Regions from separate parts of the Streptomyces sp. NPDC058308 genome, predicted to be linked through region 2. Evidence: predicted binding sites of a transcription regulator. Region 2 holds the regulator's gene; the other holds the start of a gene.
What was found. The regulator HspR, encoded in region 2, represses chaperone genes until heat shock. The targets are predictions, from matches to a motif close to TTGAGNNNNNNNNNCTCAA.
Positions count from the first base shown of each region.

Region 1 (7,202 bases), on a different contig from region 2:
GCGACGCCTCCACGAACAGCACGTCACCGCCCGCCCCGGTGACCGCGAGCCCGGTGGCCACACCGGGTACCGCCGTGCGCCGCTCGGCCGGGTCCTGGGCGGACTCGGGCACGTGGTGCGGCCGTCCGATGAGCTCGCGCAGGTCCGCGTCCGTGACCGTGAACGGCAGCTCCCTGTCGCCCAGTTCGTGCTGTGCGGCGATCTTGCGGAGCAGCCGCGCCACGGAGCGCTCCAGGTTGCGCACGCCCGCTTCTCGCGTGTACTCGCCGGCGAGCTTGCGCAGCGCGCTCTCGTCCAGCGTCACCTCGTCCTTCTCCAGGCCCGCCCGGTCCAGCTGGCGCGGCAGGAGGTGGTCGCGAGCGATGACGACCTTCTCGTCCTCGGTGTAGCCGTCGAGCCTGACGAGCTCCATGCGGTCGAGGAGGGCCTCGGGGATGGCTTCGAGGACGTTCGCCGTCGCGAGGAAGACGACGTCGCTGAGGTCGAGCTCGACCTCCAGGTAGTGGTCGCGGAAGGTGTGGTTCTGTGCCGGGTCGAGGACTTCGAGGAGGGCGGCGGCCGGGTCGCCCCGGAAGTCCGAGCCGACCTTGTCGATCTCGTCGAGGAGCACCACCGGGTTCATCGACCCGGCCTCCTTGATGGCCCGGACGATCCGGCCGGGCAGCGCCCCCACGTACGTACGCCGGTGGCCGCGGATCTCCGCCTCGTCGCGCACGCCGCCGAGTGCGACCCGCACGAACTTGCGGCCCATGGCGTGCGCCACGGACTCGCCGAGCGAGGTCTTGCCGACGCCGGGCGGGCCGACGAGCGCGAGCACGGCGCCGCCGCGGCGGCCGCCGACGAGCCCGAGGCCGCGGTCGGCGCGGCGCTTGCGCACCGCGAGGTACTCGGTGATGCGCTCCTTCACGTCCTGCAGACCGGAGTGCTCGGCGTCGAGGATCTCCTGGGCGCCCTTGATGTCGTACTCGTCCTCGGTGCGCTCGTTCCAGGGCAGTTCGAGGACGGTGTCCAGCCACGTCCTGATCCAGGAGCCCTCGGGCGACTGGTCGCTGGAGCGCTCCAGCTTGTCGACCTCCTTGAGGGCGGCCTCGCGGACCTTCTCGGGCAGGTCGGCGGCCTCGACGCGGGCGCGGTAGTCGTCGGACTCCTCGGCCGCGTCCTTGCTGTCGCCGTTGATCTCGCGCAGCTCCTTGCGGACGGCGTCGAGCTGGCGGCGGAGCAGGAACTCGCGCTGCTGCTTGTCCACGCCCTCCTGCACGTCCTTGGCGATGGACTCGGCGACGTCCTGCTCGGCGAGGTGCTCGCGCAGCTGCTCGGTGGCGAGCTTGAGACGGGCGACCGCGTCCTCGGTCTCCAGGAGCTCGATCTTCTGCTGGGTGGTGAGGAACGGCGAGTAGCCGGAGTTGTCGGCGAGCGCGGAGACGTCGTCGATCTGCGTGACGCGGTCGACGACCTGCCAGGCGCCGCGCTTCTTCAGCCAGCTGGTGGCGAGCGCCTTGTACTCCTTGACGAGCTCGGTGACGGCGCCCGGCAGGGGGTCGGGCACGGAATCGTCGAGCTTGAGGCCCTCGACCCAGAGGGCCGCGCCGGGACCGGTCGTACCGGCGCCGATGCGCACCCGGCCGCGGCCGCGGATGAGGGCGCCGGGGTCGCCGTCGGAGAGCCGGCCGACCTGCTCGACGGTGCCGAGGACGCCGGTCGCGGCGTACGTCCCGTCGATGCGCGGAACAAGCAGCACCTTCGGCTTGCTGTCGCCGCTGGACCGGGCGGCGGCCTGCGCCGCCTCCACCGCGGCCCGCACCTCCGCGTCGGACAGATCGAACGGCACCACCATGCCGGGCAGGACGACCTCGTCGTCGAGCGGCAGCACGGGCAGAGTGAGCGACGTGTACGTGGTGGACTCAGTAGCCATGATCTCCCCTTCGGCATTCAAGTTGAGCTATACAGACTCAATGCTTGTGAGCTCCGAAGTGTTCCCCCACCGTGTTCGCTGTGAGCGATCACCCGAAGACGCCCGGACACGACGGAGCACGACGGACGCCGCAGCCGTTCGCGGGGCGCGCGGCGAGGGACGGTTTCCAGTCACGCAGCGTGCGGATGTCCACCGGGCGGCGTTCCCCTGCGGCCGTTCCGTTGGGACCGTGGACACTCCGACTCTCACGGAGGGCAGCCATGGTGGACACACCGGGGACCGGCGACGACGGCACGCAGGACGTGGCCGGAGAGCTCGTGGAGCACGCGCTGGGGCACCTCTTCTCGGCGGCGCTGCGCACGGCGGCGCACTGCCGGATAGCCGACCGGCTCGCGGCGGGCCCGCGCACCGCAGGACAACTGGCCGAACTGACCGACACCAACGCCGGGCATCTGCGCCGTGTCCTGCGCTATCTCGCCACGCGCGGCATCTTCCGTGAGGACGCGACGGGCGCGTTCCACCTCACGCCGCTCGGGGACGCCCTGCGCACGGACGCGCCGAATTCCCTGCACGAGGGCGTCCTGCTGCTGACCGACTCGATCTTCCTGCGGACCTCGGCGGGCCTGGAGGAGACGGTGCGCAAGGCGGGCCCGTCCTTCGAGCGCATCTTCGGGAAGCCGTTCTTCGACCACCTGGCCGACGACCCGGCGCTTGAGGAGCTGTTCGACACCGGCATGGCAGCGCTTTCGGGCCCGATCGACGCGGTGATCGCCGGGACGTACCCCTTCCCGGAGAAGGGCACCGTGGTGGACGTGGGCGGCGGCCGCGGCGGGCTGCTGCGCGCGGTCCTGCGCGGGCGCCCCGGCCTGACGGGCATCCTCTTCGACCGTCCTGGCGCGGTGAGCACCCACATGCTGGCCGATGACGACTCGATACGGGGCAGGTGGCGGGCCGACGCCGGGGACTTCTTCGCCGAAGTCCCCGAGGGCGGCGACCTCTACGTGATCAAGCACGTCCTGCACAACTGGCCGGACGACGGCTGTCTGCGGATCCTGCGCAACTGCCGCGCGGCGATGGCGCCGGACGCGCGTCTCCTGATCGTCGACGCCGTGCTGCCCAGCGGCAACGCACCGCACCTCGGCAAGACTCTGGACGTGGTGATGTCGGCCGTCCTTGACGGCCAGGAGCGGACCGAGGACGAGTTCTCGGCGCTGCTCACGGTGGCGGGGCTGCGGCTGACACGGATCCTGCCGACCGAGATGCACCCGTCGATCGTGGAGGCGGAGGTGGCGTAGGACCCTTCTGAACCTCCCCTTTCTACGAGCACTTCGGCTTCACGGTGCCCGACGAGGTCCGGCTTCCTGGCCGCGGCCCGGCCCTGTGGTCGGTGCGCCGCGCACCGGGCCGCCCGGCCGGCGCCCGAGCCCGATCAGCGGCCAGGTGGCGACGCCGATCAGGAGCGCGAGCAGGTGACCCCAGTTGGTCATCGGATCGGTGAAGGCGATCAGGTCCTCGACCAGCATGCAGCCGAACCCGGCGAGGACGGTCCACCGCAGCCACGGCGTGAGGAGCCCCGCGAGCGCGCCGACGCTGGCGGCCACGCCGAAGCTGATGCCGTAGTCGAGCCGGTGCAGCGAACTGTCGGGCAGATGGCCCGCCAGGACCGAGAGGGCGACCGGAACCTCGGTCACGAGCGTCGCGACGACGTGGCCGAGGAGGAAGACCGCCGCGGTGCGGATGCCGCCGATGCGCCGTTCCAGCGCGGTGAGCACCAGCAGGAAGCCGACCGCGTACGGGGACGTGATGCCGCCCGCGATCCACAGGGCGCTGGCGACCAGGACGAGGACGGGGTTCTGCGCGAGGTGCGCCACATCGGTGCTCGACCCGCGCAGGAGCGAGGAGACGAGGTCCGGATCGGCGTACTGGGCGACCATCGAGGTGGCGGCGAGCACGAGCGCGTACCCGAAGGTGAACGGCGTGCCGGTGGGGGTGGGCAGCAGCCGGCCGAGCCGCGCCACGAAACGCAGCCGAGGGCTCCGCACGGCAGCCGTGCCGACGGCAGCGGCGCCGACGGCGGCAGCGGTCTCGACGGCGGTGACCCCCACGTCCGGGGCGTCGCGGCCGGAGTGCGGTGCGCGCGCCCGGCCCGGCGGGGGCCGGTGCGCCGGCTGTCGCGGTATTCCGTTCAGGGTGCCCGGCGTCGCCGCGTCGGACGCGGCCGCGGCGGGCCGCACGCTCTGGTTCACGGGTGAGGCGCTCCTTCCGTCCCACCCCACCCTTTGCCCTCTTTTCCGCCGCTGTCTATGACAGGCGCCACGTGAGGTGCGTCTCACAGGCAACCCGTGGGGTGCCTTCTGCGTCGCCGGGAAAATCACCTGGGCTCGGGCGCCCCGCCGAAATACGCTGCCGCCATGCACACCCACACCACCGCCCCCGTCGTCCTCGACCGGCGCGAGGGCCCGCACGGAGAGGTCGTCCTGCGCCGCCACGGTGAGCTGCTGCAGATCATCGCCAACGGCTGCTTCCTGATGGACACCTCCGACGGCCGCTCCGAGCGGCTGCTCGTCGACGCGGCCCGCGATGCCCTCGACGGCCGCCCGTCCCCCGCCCTCCTCATCGGCGGTCTCGGCGTCGGGTTCTCCCTCGCGCACGCCGCCGCGGACCCCCGCTGGGGACGCGTCGCCGTCGTCGAGCGCGAGCAGGCGATCATCGACTGGCACACCGGAGGACCGCTCGCCGACCTGTCCGGTGCCGCGCTCGCCGACCCACGTACGCAGATTCTTCACACCGATCTCGTCACATACGTCTCCGAGGCCCCGGAGACGTACGACGCGCTCTGTCTGGACATCGACAACGGCCCCGACTGGACGGTGACGGAGGGCAACAACTCCCTTTACTCGCCTGCCGGTCTGGCCGCCTGCAAAGCCCGTCTGAACCCCGGTGGAGTGCTCGCCGTATGGTCCGCCCAACCCTCGTCCGCTTTCGACGACGCTCTACGGAATGCCGGATTCCAGAGGGTACGGACGGAAGAGATCCCCGTTGCCCGAGGCGTCCCGGACGTGGTCCATCTCGGCGTCAGGGCTGCGTAGCCGAGGTGGCTTCGCGACCCGTACTCTGCTGACCGAACACAAGCGATCAGTGTCAGGGGCGGGCGATGGAGCAGACACACACCTCCCACAACGGCGCCACGGCGGCGACGCCGGGCGCCCAGCGCCGGGTGCTGGTGGTCGAGGACGACCCGACGATCGTCGACGCCATCGCCGCCCGGCTGCGTGCCGAGGGTTTTGTTGTGCAAACGGCGGGCGACGGCCCGTCGGCGGTCGACACCGCCCAGGCCTGGCAGCCCGACCTGCTGATCCTGGACATCATGCTGCCGGGCTTCGACGGCCTGGAGGTGTGCCGCCGGGTGCAGGCGCAGCGTCCCGTCCCCGTCCTCATGCTCACCGCGCGTGACGACGAGACGGACATGCTGGTCGGGCTCGGGGTCGGCGCTGACGACTACATGACCAAGCCGTTCTCGATGCGGGAGCTCGCGGCCCGGGTGCACGTCCTGCTGCGCAGGGTCGAGCGGGCCGCGCTCGCCGCGACCACGCCCCGCAGCGGCATCCTGCGCCTGGGCGAGCTGGAGATCGACCACGCCCAGCGGCGTGTGCGGGTGCGCAGCGAGGACGTCCATCTGACGCCCACCGAGTTCGACCTGCTGGTCTGCCTGGCCAACACCCCGCGCGCCGTGCTCTCCCGCGAGCAGCTGCTCGCGGAGGTCTGGGACTGGGCCGACGCGTCCGGCACCCGCACCGTCGACAGCCACATCAAGGCGCTGCGCCGGAAGATCGGGGCCGAGCGGATCCGTACGGTGCACGGCGTCGGATACGCCCTGGAGACCCCCACCCCGTGAGGCGGGCCGTGCGATGAGCGGACCCTTCGGAGGACTGCGGCCGTTCTCCATCAAGACCAAGCTCGGCGCCCTGGTGGTCGTCTCGGTGTTCATCACCACGGGCCTGCTCCTGGTGGCGACGAAGACCGAGACCGAGCTGCGCTTCATCACCGTCTTCTCGGTGATCGCCACCCTGCTCATCACCCAGTTCGTGGCGCACAGCCTCACCGCCCCGCTGGACGAGATGAACGCGGTGGCCCGCGCCGTCTCGCACGGCGACTACACGCGCCGGGTGCGCGGCGCCGACCGGCGCGACGAGCTGGGCGACGTGGCCTCCACGATCAACGCCATGGCGGACGACCTGGAGGCCCAGGACACCCAGCGCAAGGAGCTCGTCGCCAACGTCTCGCACGAGCTGCGCACGCCCATCGCGGGGCTGCGCGCGGTCCTGGAGAACGTCGTGGACGGCGTCTCGGCGGCCGACCCCGAGACGATGCGTACGGCCCTGAAGCAGACGGAACGCCTGGGGCGGCTCGTCGAGACGCTCCTTGACCTGTCCCGCCTGGACAACGGCGTCGTCCCGCTCAAGGCCCGCCGCTTCGAGGTGTGGCCCTATCTGTCGGGCGTCCTGAAGGAGGCCAACATGGTCGCCTCCGCGCGCGCGGGCATCGCCTCCGGCTCGGGCAGCCACACCCGTACGGACGTCCACCTGCACCTCGACGTCTCTCCCCCGGAGCTGACGGCCCACGCGGACGCGGAGCGGCTCCACCAGGTCGTGGCGAACCTCATCGACAACGCGGTGAAGCACAGCCCGCCGCACGGACGCGTGACGGTGCTGGCCCGGCGCGGCCCCTACCCCGAGTCCCTGGACCTGGAGGTCCTCGACGAGGGCCCCGGCATCCCTGAGTCGGAGTGGCACCGCGTCTTCGAGCGCTTCAACCGCGGCAGCCACGCCGGCGCCCTCGCGCCGGGCTCCGGCAACGACGGCGGCACGGGCCTCGGCCTCGCCATCGCGCGCTGGGCGGTCGATCTGCACGGCGGGCACATCGGGGTGGCCGAATCCCCTCGCGGTTGCCGGATCCAGGTCACTCTTCCGGGCCTGCCCCCGGCGTGAAGTTGACGTAGGGTTCGAAGTGGAAGCGGAGAACAGGGCTGCTCAAGGGCGCCTGGAGGCCGCCGCCGCGCGTAGACGTCCCACCGACGGACCCGCGCGGCCATCTGGCGTTGCAGAACCTCGCTTGTTTCCCGCCATTTACGGCGCCGAAACCATTGCTCCAGTGTGACTTACGCGACGGAAGCCGGGCCCGGTCTGCACCTCGCGCCCTGGGAGGCGTAGCCTTTATTTCCGCTGTCCATCACCTTGTGAAGCGGAAGAGGGCGGTTACCGCCGTGTCGTCACAGTCCCCCAGTAGCTCG
Region 1 covers NZ_JBHVZA010000008.1:37,750-44,951, forward strand. The annotation lists gene lon (endopeptidase La) at 1-1,912, opposite strand, end outside; gene ACFVYL_RS13280 (methyltransferase) at 2,173-3,207, shown strand; gene ACFVYL_RS13285 (rhomboid-like protein) at 3,247-4,158, opposite strand; gene ACFVYL_RS13290 (spermidine synthase) at 4,324-5,001, shown strand; gene ACFVYL_RS13295 (response regulator transcription factor) at 5,067-5,807, shown strand; gene ACFVYL_RS13300 (ATP-binding protein) at 5,821-6,900, shown strand; gene ACFVYL_RS13305 (multifunctional oxoglutarate decarboxylase/oxoglutarate dehydrogenase thiamine pyrophosphate-binding subunit/dihydrolipoyllysine-residue succinyltransferase subunit) at 7,176-7,202, shown strand, end outside.
Region 1: a site for HspR is predicted at 1,935-1,953, ahead of lon (endopeptidase La). Genes of this name have one in related genera too.

Region 2 (7,202 bases):
CTCGCTCACCGTCGCACTTCAGCGCGGACAGACGGTACTCGACCGCGGCATCACGATGCGCACGCTCTACCAGCACACCGTCCGCCACAGCCAGGGGACCCTGGCCTACGCGGCGCGCATGGCCAAGGGCAATGTCCAGATCAGAACCCTAGAGGAACTGATCGACCGACTGATGATCTTCGACCGCACCGTCGCTCTCATTCCCGCGCGCGAAGACCGCCAGGTCGCCCTGGAACTGCGCCACCCCGGGATCGTCGAGTACCTCGCCAAGGTCTTCGAGCACCAGTGGAGCAAGGCCACTCCCCTGATCGACGAGGTACCGTACGCGCCCTCGACCGACGGGATAACCGGCGTCCAGCGCTCCATCGCCAAACTTCTCATCGATGGCCACGTCGACGAGGCCATCGCCCGCCGCCTCGGCATGAACGTCCGCACCTGCCGCGCCCACATCGCCAAGATCGCCGCCGCCCTCGGCAGCGGCAGCCGCGCCCAGCTCGGCTACCTCATCGCCCAGTCGGGAATCCTCGACCAGGGCCACCCGAAGTGACCGCCGGGCCCCACCCCCACGGCCCCGACGAACTCTGCGAAGCCGGTTCCGCGCTCTACGCCCGCGCCCTGCGCGAGAACCGCGTGGCCCGTGCGGACGCCGAACCCTTGCCCTGTCTGGCCGCCCTCGGACTGCTGCACCCGGACGCCGACGACCCGCGGTGGCTCCTCCCGGCCCCGCCCGCGGTAGCCCTGCCCCGGCTGCTCGAAGGCATCCAGCAGCGCATCGCCGCGCGACGCCTCAGCGAGACCCGCCTCGCCACGGCGTTCGAGCCGCTCATGGAGTTGGCCCGCAGGTCGGTGCCGAGCTCCGCGCCCTGCGCCATCACCGTGCTGCGCGAACTGCCCGAGATCCAGGAGGCGGTGAGCCGCGCCCTGTCCGGGCCCGGCTCCGGCGCGGGACCCGGACAGGAGATGCTCTCCATCCAGCCCGGCGGGGTCCAGCCCCCGGTGATACTGGACCAGTTCCTGTCGGAGGTACGCGGCGTCCTCGCCAGAGGCGGCCGGCTGCGCACCCTCTACCAGCACGCGACGCGCCACTCCCTACCCGTCTTCGCGTACCACGAGACACTCGACGGCGACACCGAGGTCCGCACGCTGGCGGAGGTGCCCGAACGCCTCTTCGTGCTCGACCGGACCGTGGCCTTCATCCCCGCGGACAAGGACCACACCGCGGCACTGGAGATCCGTCACCCCGTCCTCATCGAGTACTTCGTGACGGCCTTCGAGCGCCTCTGGCGCCTCGCCGTCCCGCTGGATCCGCGCAGCGCCCCGCTCCCGGCGGGCAGCGGCGTCACCCCCCGCCAGCGCGACATCGCCCGCCTCCTCGTCGAGGGCTGCACCGACGCGGACATCGCCGAGCGCCTCGGCATGAACATCCGGACCGCCCGCATCCACATCGCCAAACTCGCCGCCACGCTCGGCAGCGGCAGCCGCGCCCAACTCGGCTATCTGATCGGCCGGTCGGGCATTCTCGGCCAAGATCGGTGACGGTGTTCTCCACGGGTCGGCGCGCACGGCACAGGCGCCCATCACCAGACGCGCAGAAGCCGCAGTCCAGAAGCAGACACTTCAACTACGGCATCCGGCCCGCCCCGTCCCCGCCTGCATAGAATCGCGACGCTTCAACCAGGCAGGAGGGGGCCCGCATGGCCACGGAGCACTCACCGCACGCCGTCGAAGAGCTCTGTACGGCAGGACTTTCCGTCTACAGCCGTGCCGTGCGCGAGGGCCGGATCCACCACAGCGAGACCGAACCGGCGCCCTGCCTCATGGAGCTCGGCCTCCTCCAGCCCGGCCTCGACGGCCTGCAGTGGCTGCAACCCACCGCCCCCGCCGTCGCCCTGCCCCGGCTCCTTCGCACCATGGAGGACCGCATCAGGGAGCAGCACTGTCACGAGGCCCGGCCCAGCGCCTCGTCCGAACCGTCCCGCCGCCTCGACGCACAGCCCGACTCGGGCCTCCGCGCGCCCACCATCACCGTCCTCGACGGCCTCGACCGCATCAACTCGGCCATAGACCGGGCCATGAACGACGTCACGGAGGAGTTCCTCGCGATCCAGCCCGGCGGCACCCGGCCCCCCGAGACCCTGGCCGAAGCCTTCCCCCGGGACCAGGCGATCCTGACCCGGGGCTGCCGCATGCGCACCCTCTACCAGCACACGACGCGCCATTCCCTGCCCGTACTCGCCTACTTCGAGCAACTGGACGGCGACACCGAGGCCCGCACTCTCGACGAGGTCACCGACCGGCTCTTCGTCTTCGACCGCACCGTGGCCTTCATACCGGCGAGCCGGGACCGCAGCGTCGCCCTCGAACTCCGCCACCCGGCCCTGGTGGAGTACTTCGCCACCACGTTCTGGCGGCTGTGGCGCCTGGCCACCCCCATGTGGCCGCAGGCCGCCCCCGAACCCTCCGAGAACGGCGTCACCACCCGCCAGCACGCCGTCGCCGGCCTCCTCGTCGAAGGCCTCACCGACGCGGAGATAGCCGACCGCCTCGGCATGAACATCCGCACCGCCCGCGTCCACATAGCCAAACTGGCCGCCACCCTGGGCAGCCGCAGCCGCGCCCAGCTCGGCTATCTCATCGACCGCTCGGGAATCCTGTCCCGCCAGCAGGACCACTGACGGGACCACTGGCAGGACCACTGGCAGGACCACTGAGGCACCCGCCCCTCAGACCCCCGCACCCCACTCCCGCAACAGCCTCTCCCGCTCCGCCGCCCGCGGCGACCCGCCCTCGTGGCGGCGGCCCCAGTCCGCCATCGCCGTCAGCGTGGTGATCAGGGTGCCCGCGCCTTCCGTGAGGCGGGAGAGCAGGGCGCGGGAGAGGTCGTACTCCGTTCGGGAGTAGCCGACCGCCGCCGCCGTGTACGCCGTCAGTTTCGTGTCGCCGTCGGGGGCCGCGAGCCGCACCGTCATCGTGGGGGCCTCGTCGCCGCCGCCGAGGCCGACCGTGAGGACCAGGTCGACCGCCGTGCTCACGTGCCGCCGCAGGGACTTCACCGGGACGTCGTCGACCGTCAGCGCGTGCACGTCCTCCCACGGCCACATGGCGGACTGGCCGTCACCCAGGGCCAGTACGCCCTCCGGGGTCAGCCGCACCCCGGGGGCGAGCCCGGCCGGCTTCGCGCCCACGTACACATCGCCCTCGGCGATCCAGAACAGCCCCACCATGGCCACGCTCGGCTCAACTCCCCCGGGTAGTTCCCATCAGACATCAAGGCAGGGCCGGGAGATCATCGCCTCCCGGCCCTGCCTCAGGGTACTGAATCCGCCGAAACCTACTGCTCGGTCGCCCGCTTGGGACGCCACACCACCAGCGCGCTCGCCTGCTGCACGTCCTGGTAGGGGACGAGGTCGCGACGGTACGAGGCGTGCACCGCCGCTTCACGCTGCTGCATGGCGCTGGCGGCGCCCTCCACGGCCGCGGTGAGCTCCGCGACGCGTGACTGGAGTGCGGTGACCTGGTTCTCCAGCTCGATGATGCGCTTGATGCCGGCCAGGTTGATGCCCTCCTCCTGCGACAACTGCTGCACGGTGCGCAGCAGTTCGATGTCGCGGGCGGAGTACCGCCGGCCCCGGCCCGCGGTGCGGTCCGGGGAGACGAGACCCAGGCGGTCGTACTGACGCAGGGTCTGCGGATGCAGGCCGGAGAGCTGGGCGGCCACCGAAATGACGTACACCGGTGTCTCGTCGGTGAGTTGGTACGCCCTGCCCAGTCCGGGCTGTCGACGACGGCCGTCCATCTCATGCTCCCTTCGCGGCCTGGAACAGTTCTGCCCGCGGGTCGTCGCCCGCAGTCGCCTTGCGGTAGGACTCCAGGGCCTCCTTCGCCTCGTCGCTCAACGACGTCGGAACGGCGACGTCCACCGTCACGAGCAGATCGCCCCGGGAGCCGTCCTTACGGACCGCGCCCTTTCCGCGGGCCCGCATCGTACGGCCGTTGGGCGTGCCGGCGGGCAGCTTCAGGGTGACGGGCGGGCCGCCCAGGGTGGGCACCTTCACCTCGCCGCCCAGCGCCGCCTCGGGGTACGAGACCGGCACCGTGACCGTGAGGTTGTCGCCCTTGCGGCCGAAGACCGGGTGGGCGTCGACATGCACGACCACGTACAGATCGCCGGCCGGACCGCCCCGCTCACCGGGCGCGCCCTTGCCGCGCAGGCGGATGCGCTGCCCGTCCGAGACACCGGCCGGGATCCGCACCTGCATCGTCCGGGACGACTTGGCGCGGCCGCTGCCGCCGCAGACCTCGCACGGGTCCTGGGCGATCAGCCCGCGGCCCTTGCAGTCCATGCACGGGTCGGTGAGGGAGAACCCGCCGCCCCCGCCCCGCGAGACCTGGCCCGTACCGACGCAGGTCGGGCACACGCGCGGTGTGCCGTTCTTGTCGCCGGTGCCGGAACACGCCTTGCAGGGCGCCTGGGAGGACATGCGCAGCGGCACCGTCGCGCCGTCCACCGCCTCCGTGAAACTCAGCGTGACCTCGGACTCGATGTCCTGGCCGCGCCTCGGCTGCGTACGCGTACCGGATCCGGCACCCGCGCCGCCGCGGTTGAACAGGCCCCCGAAGACGTCACCGAGACCGCCCCCGAAGCCGCCGGCCGCTCCACCGCCGCCCTGGGCGCCGCCTCCGAAGAGGTCGCCCAGGTCGAAGTTGAACGAGCCGCCGCCGGCTCCGGGACCCTGCCGGAATCCTCCGTTGCCGAAGAGGGCACGCGCTTCGTCGTACTCCTTGCGCTTCTTGGGGTCGCCGAGGATGTCGTTCGCCTCGGAGATCTCCTTGAAGCGCTCCTCCGCCTTGGTGTTGCCCTTGTTGGCGTCCGGGTGGTTCTCGCGGGCGAGCTTCCGGTACGCCTTCTTGATCTCGGCTTCGGTGGCGTCCTTGGGGACGCCGAGGACCTTGTAGTAGTCCTTCTCGATGAAGTCCTTGGTGCTCATCCTCGACGTACCCCCTTTCGGTACTCCCTCGTCAGTGCAACGTCAGCCCTCGTCCGGGCCACCGCTGTCCTTGTCCGTCGGCTCGGCCGGCTCGGCGGCGTCGCCCTCGGCCGTCTCGCCCTTGACCGTCTGCGCGCCGGGCTGCGGCTCGGCGACGGCCACCCGCGCGGGGCGGATGGTGCGCTCGCCGATGCGATACCCCGGCTGCAGGATCGCGACGCACGTCGTCTCGGTGACGTCCGGTGCGTAGCTGTGCATCAGGGCTTCGTGGATCGTCGGGTCGAAGGGCTCGCCCTCCTTGCCGAACTGCTGCAGCCCCAGCTTGGCGACGACGGTCTCTAGGGACTCGGCCACCGACTTGAAGCCGCCCACCAGCTCGCCGTGCTCACGGGCGCGGCCGATGTCGTCGAGGGTGGGGAGGAGCTCGGAGAGGAGGTTCGCCGAAGCGATCTCCTTCACCGTCACCTTGTCCCGCTCCACCCGACGGCGGTAGTTCTGGTACTCGGCCTGCAGCCGCTGGAGGTCCGCCGTGCGCTCGTCGAGCGCGGTGCGCACCTGGTCCAGCTGGGCGGTCAGGCCCACGTCCTGTGCGGACGTCTTGTTGCTTTCCGCGTCCCCGGCCGGGGCCGCCGCGCCCTCCTCGGTGGAGGGCTCGGCAGCCTTCGGCGCGGCGTCATCAGGGGTGGCGCCAGAGGGGACGTCGGGCTTCTCGGCGCTGTCGCCGAAACCCGGGGTCTCCTCGGTCATCAGGCAGCGCCGCCCTTCGCGTCACCGGGCTTCTCGTCGTCCACGATCTCGGCGTCGACGACGTCGTCGTCGGCCTTGGCCTCGGCGTCGGGACCGGGGGCGGCACCCTCGGCACCGGCGGCCTGGGCGTCGGCGTACATGGCCTGGCCCAGCTTCTGCGAGACGGCGGCGACCTTCTCGGTGGCGGTGCGGATCTCGGCCGTGTCCTCGCCCTTGAGCTTCTCCTTCAGCTCGCCGACGGCGGTCTCGACCTCGGTCTTCACGTCAGCCGGGACCTTGTCCTCGTTGTCCTTGAGGAACTTCTCCGTCTGGTAGACGAGCTGCTCGCCCTGGTTGCGGGACTCGGCGGCCTCGCGGCGGGCGTGGTCCTCGTCCGCGTACTTCTCGGCCTCTTCGCGCATCCGGTTGACCTCGTCCTTCGGCAGCGAGGAGCCACCGGTGACGGTCATCTTCTGCTCCTTGCCCGTGCCCAGGTCCTTCGCGGTCACGTGCATGATGCCGTTGGCGTCGATGTCGAAGGAGACCTCGATCTGCGGGACACCGCGCGGGGCCGGCGGCAGGCCCGTGAGCTCGAACATTCCGAGCTTCTTGTTGTACGCCGCGATCTCGCGCTCGCCCTGGTAGACCTGGATCTGGACGGACGGCTGGTTGTCCTCGGCCGTCGTGAAGATCTCGGAGCGCTTGGTCGGGATCGTGGTGTTGCGCTCGATGAGCTTGGTCATGATCCCTCCCTTGGTCTCGATGCCGAGGGACAGCGGGGTCACGTCGAGGAGCAGGACGTCCTTGACCTCGCCCTTGAGGACACCGGCCTGGAGCGAGGCGCCGATGGCGACGACCTCGTCCGGGTTCACACCCTTGTTGGCGTCCTTGCCGCCGGTGAGCTCCTTGACGAGCTCGGCGACGGCGGGCATGCGGGTGGAGCCACCGACGAGAACGACGTGGTCGATCTCGGAGAGCTGGATGCCCGCGTCCTTGATGACGTTGTGGAACGGCGTCTTGCAGCGCTCCAGGAGGTCGGACGTGAGCTGCTGGAACTGGGCGCGCGTGAGCTTCTCGTCCAGGTGCAGCGGGCCCTCGGCGGACGCCGTGATGTACGGCAGGTTGATCGTGGTCTCCGTGGAGGAGGACAGCTCGATCTTGGCCTTCTCGGCCGCCTCGCGCAGGCGCTGGAGCGCCATCTTGTCCTTGCCCAGGTCCACGCCGTGGCCGTTGTTGAACTGCTTGACCAGGTAGTCGACGACGCGCTGGTCCCAGTCGTCACCACCGAGGTGGTTGTCGCCGTTCGTGGCCTTCACCTCGACGACGCCGTCGCCGATCTCCAGGAGGGACACGTCGAAGGTGCCGCCACCGAGGTCGAAGACGAGGATCGTCTGGTCGTCCTTGTCGAGGCCGTACGCCAGCGCGGCGGCGGTCGGCTCGTTGACAATGCGCAGGACGTTCAGGCCCGCGATCTCACCGGCCTCCTTG
Region 2 covers NZ_JBHVZA010000013.1:224,400-231,601, forward strand. The annotation lists gene ACFVYL_RS19920 (helix-turn-helix transcriptional regulator) at 1-547, shown strand, start outside; gene ACFVYL_RS19925 (LuxR C-terminal-related transcriptional regulator) at 544-1,536, shown strand; gene ACFVYL_RS19930 (LuxR C-terminal-related transcriptional regulator) at 1,695-2,675, shown strand; gene ACFVYL_RS19935 (hypothetical protein) at 2,724-3,224, opposite strand; gene ACFVYL_RS19940 (heat shock protein transcriptional repressor HspR) at 3,332-3,796, opposite strand; gene dnaJ (molecular chaperone DnaJ) at 3,798-4,988, opposite strand; gene grpE (nucleotide exchange factor GrpE) at 5,031-5,735, opposite strand; gene dnaK (molecular chaperone DnaK) at 5,735-7,202, opposite strand, start outside.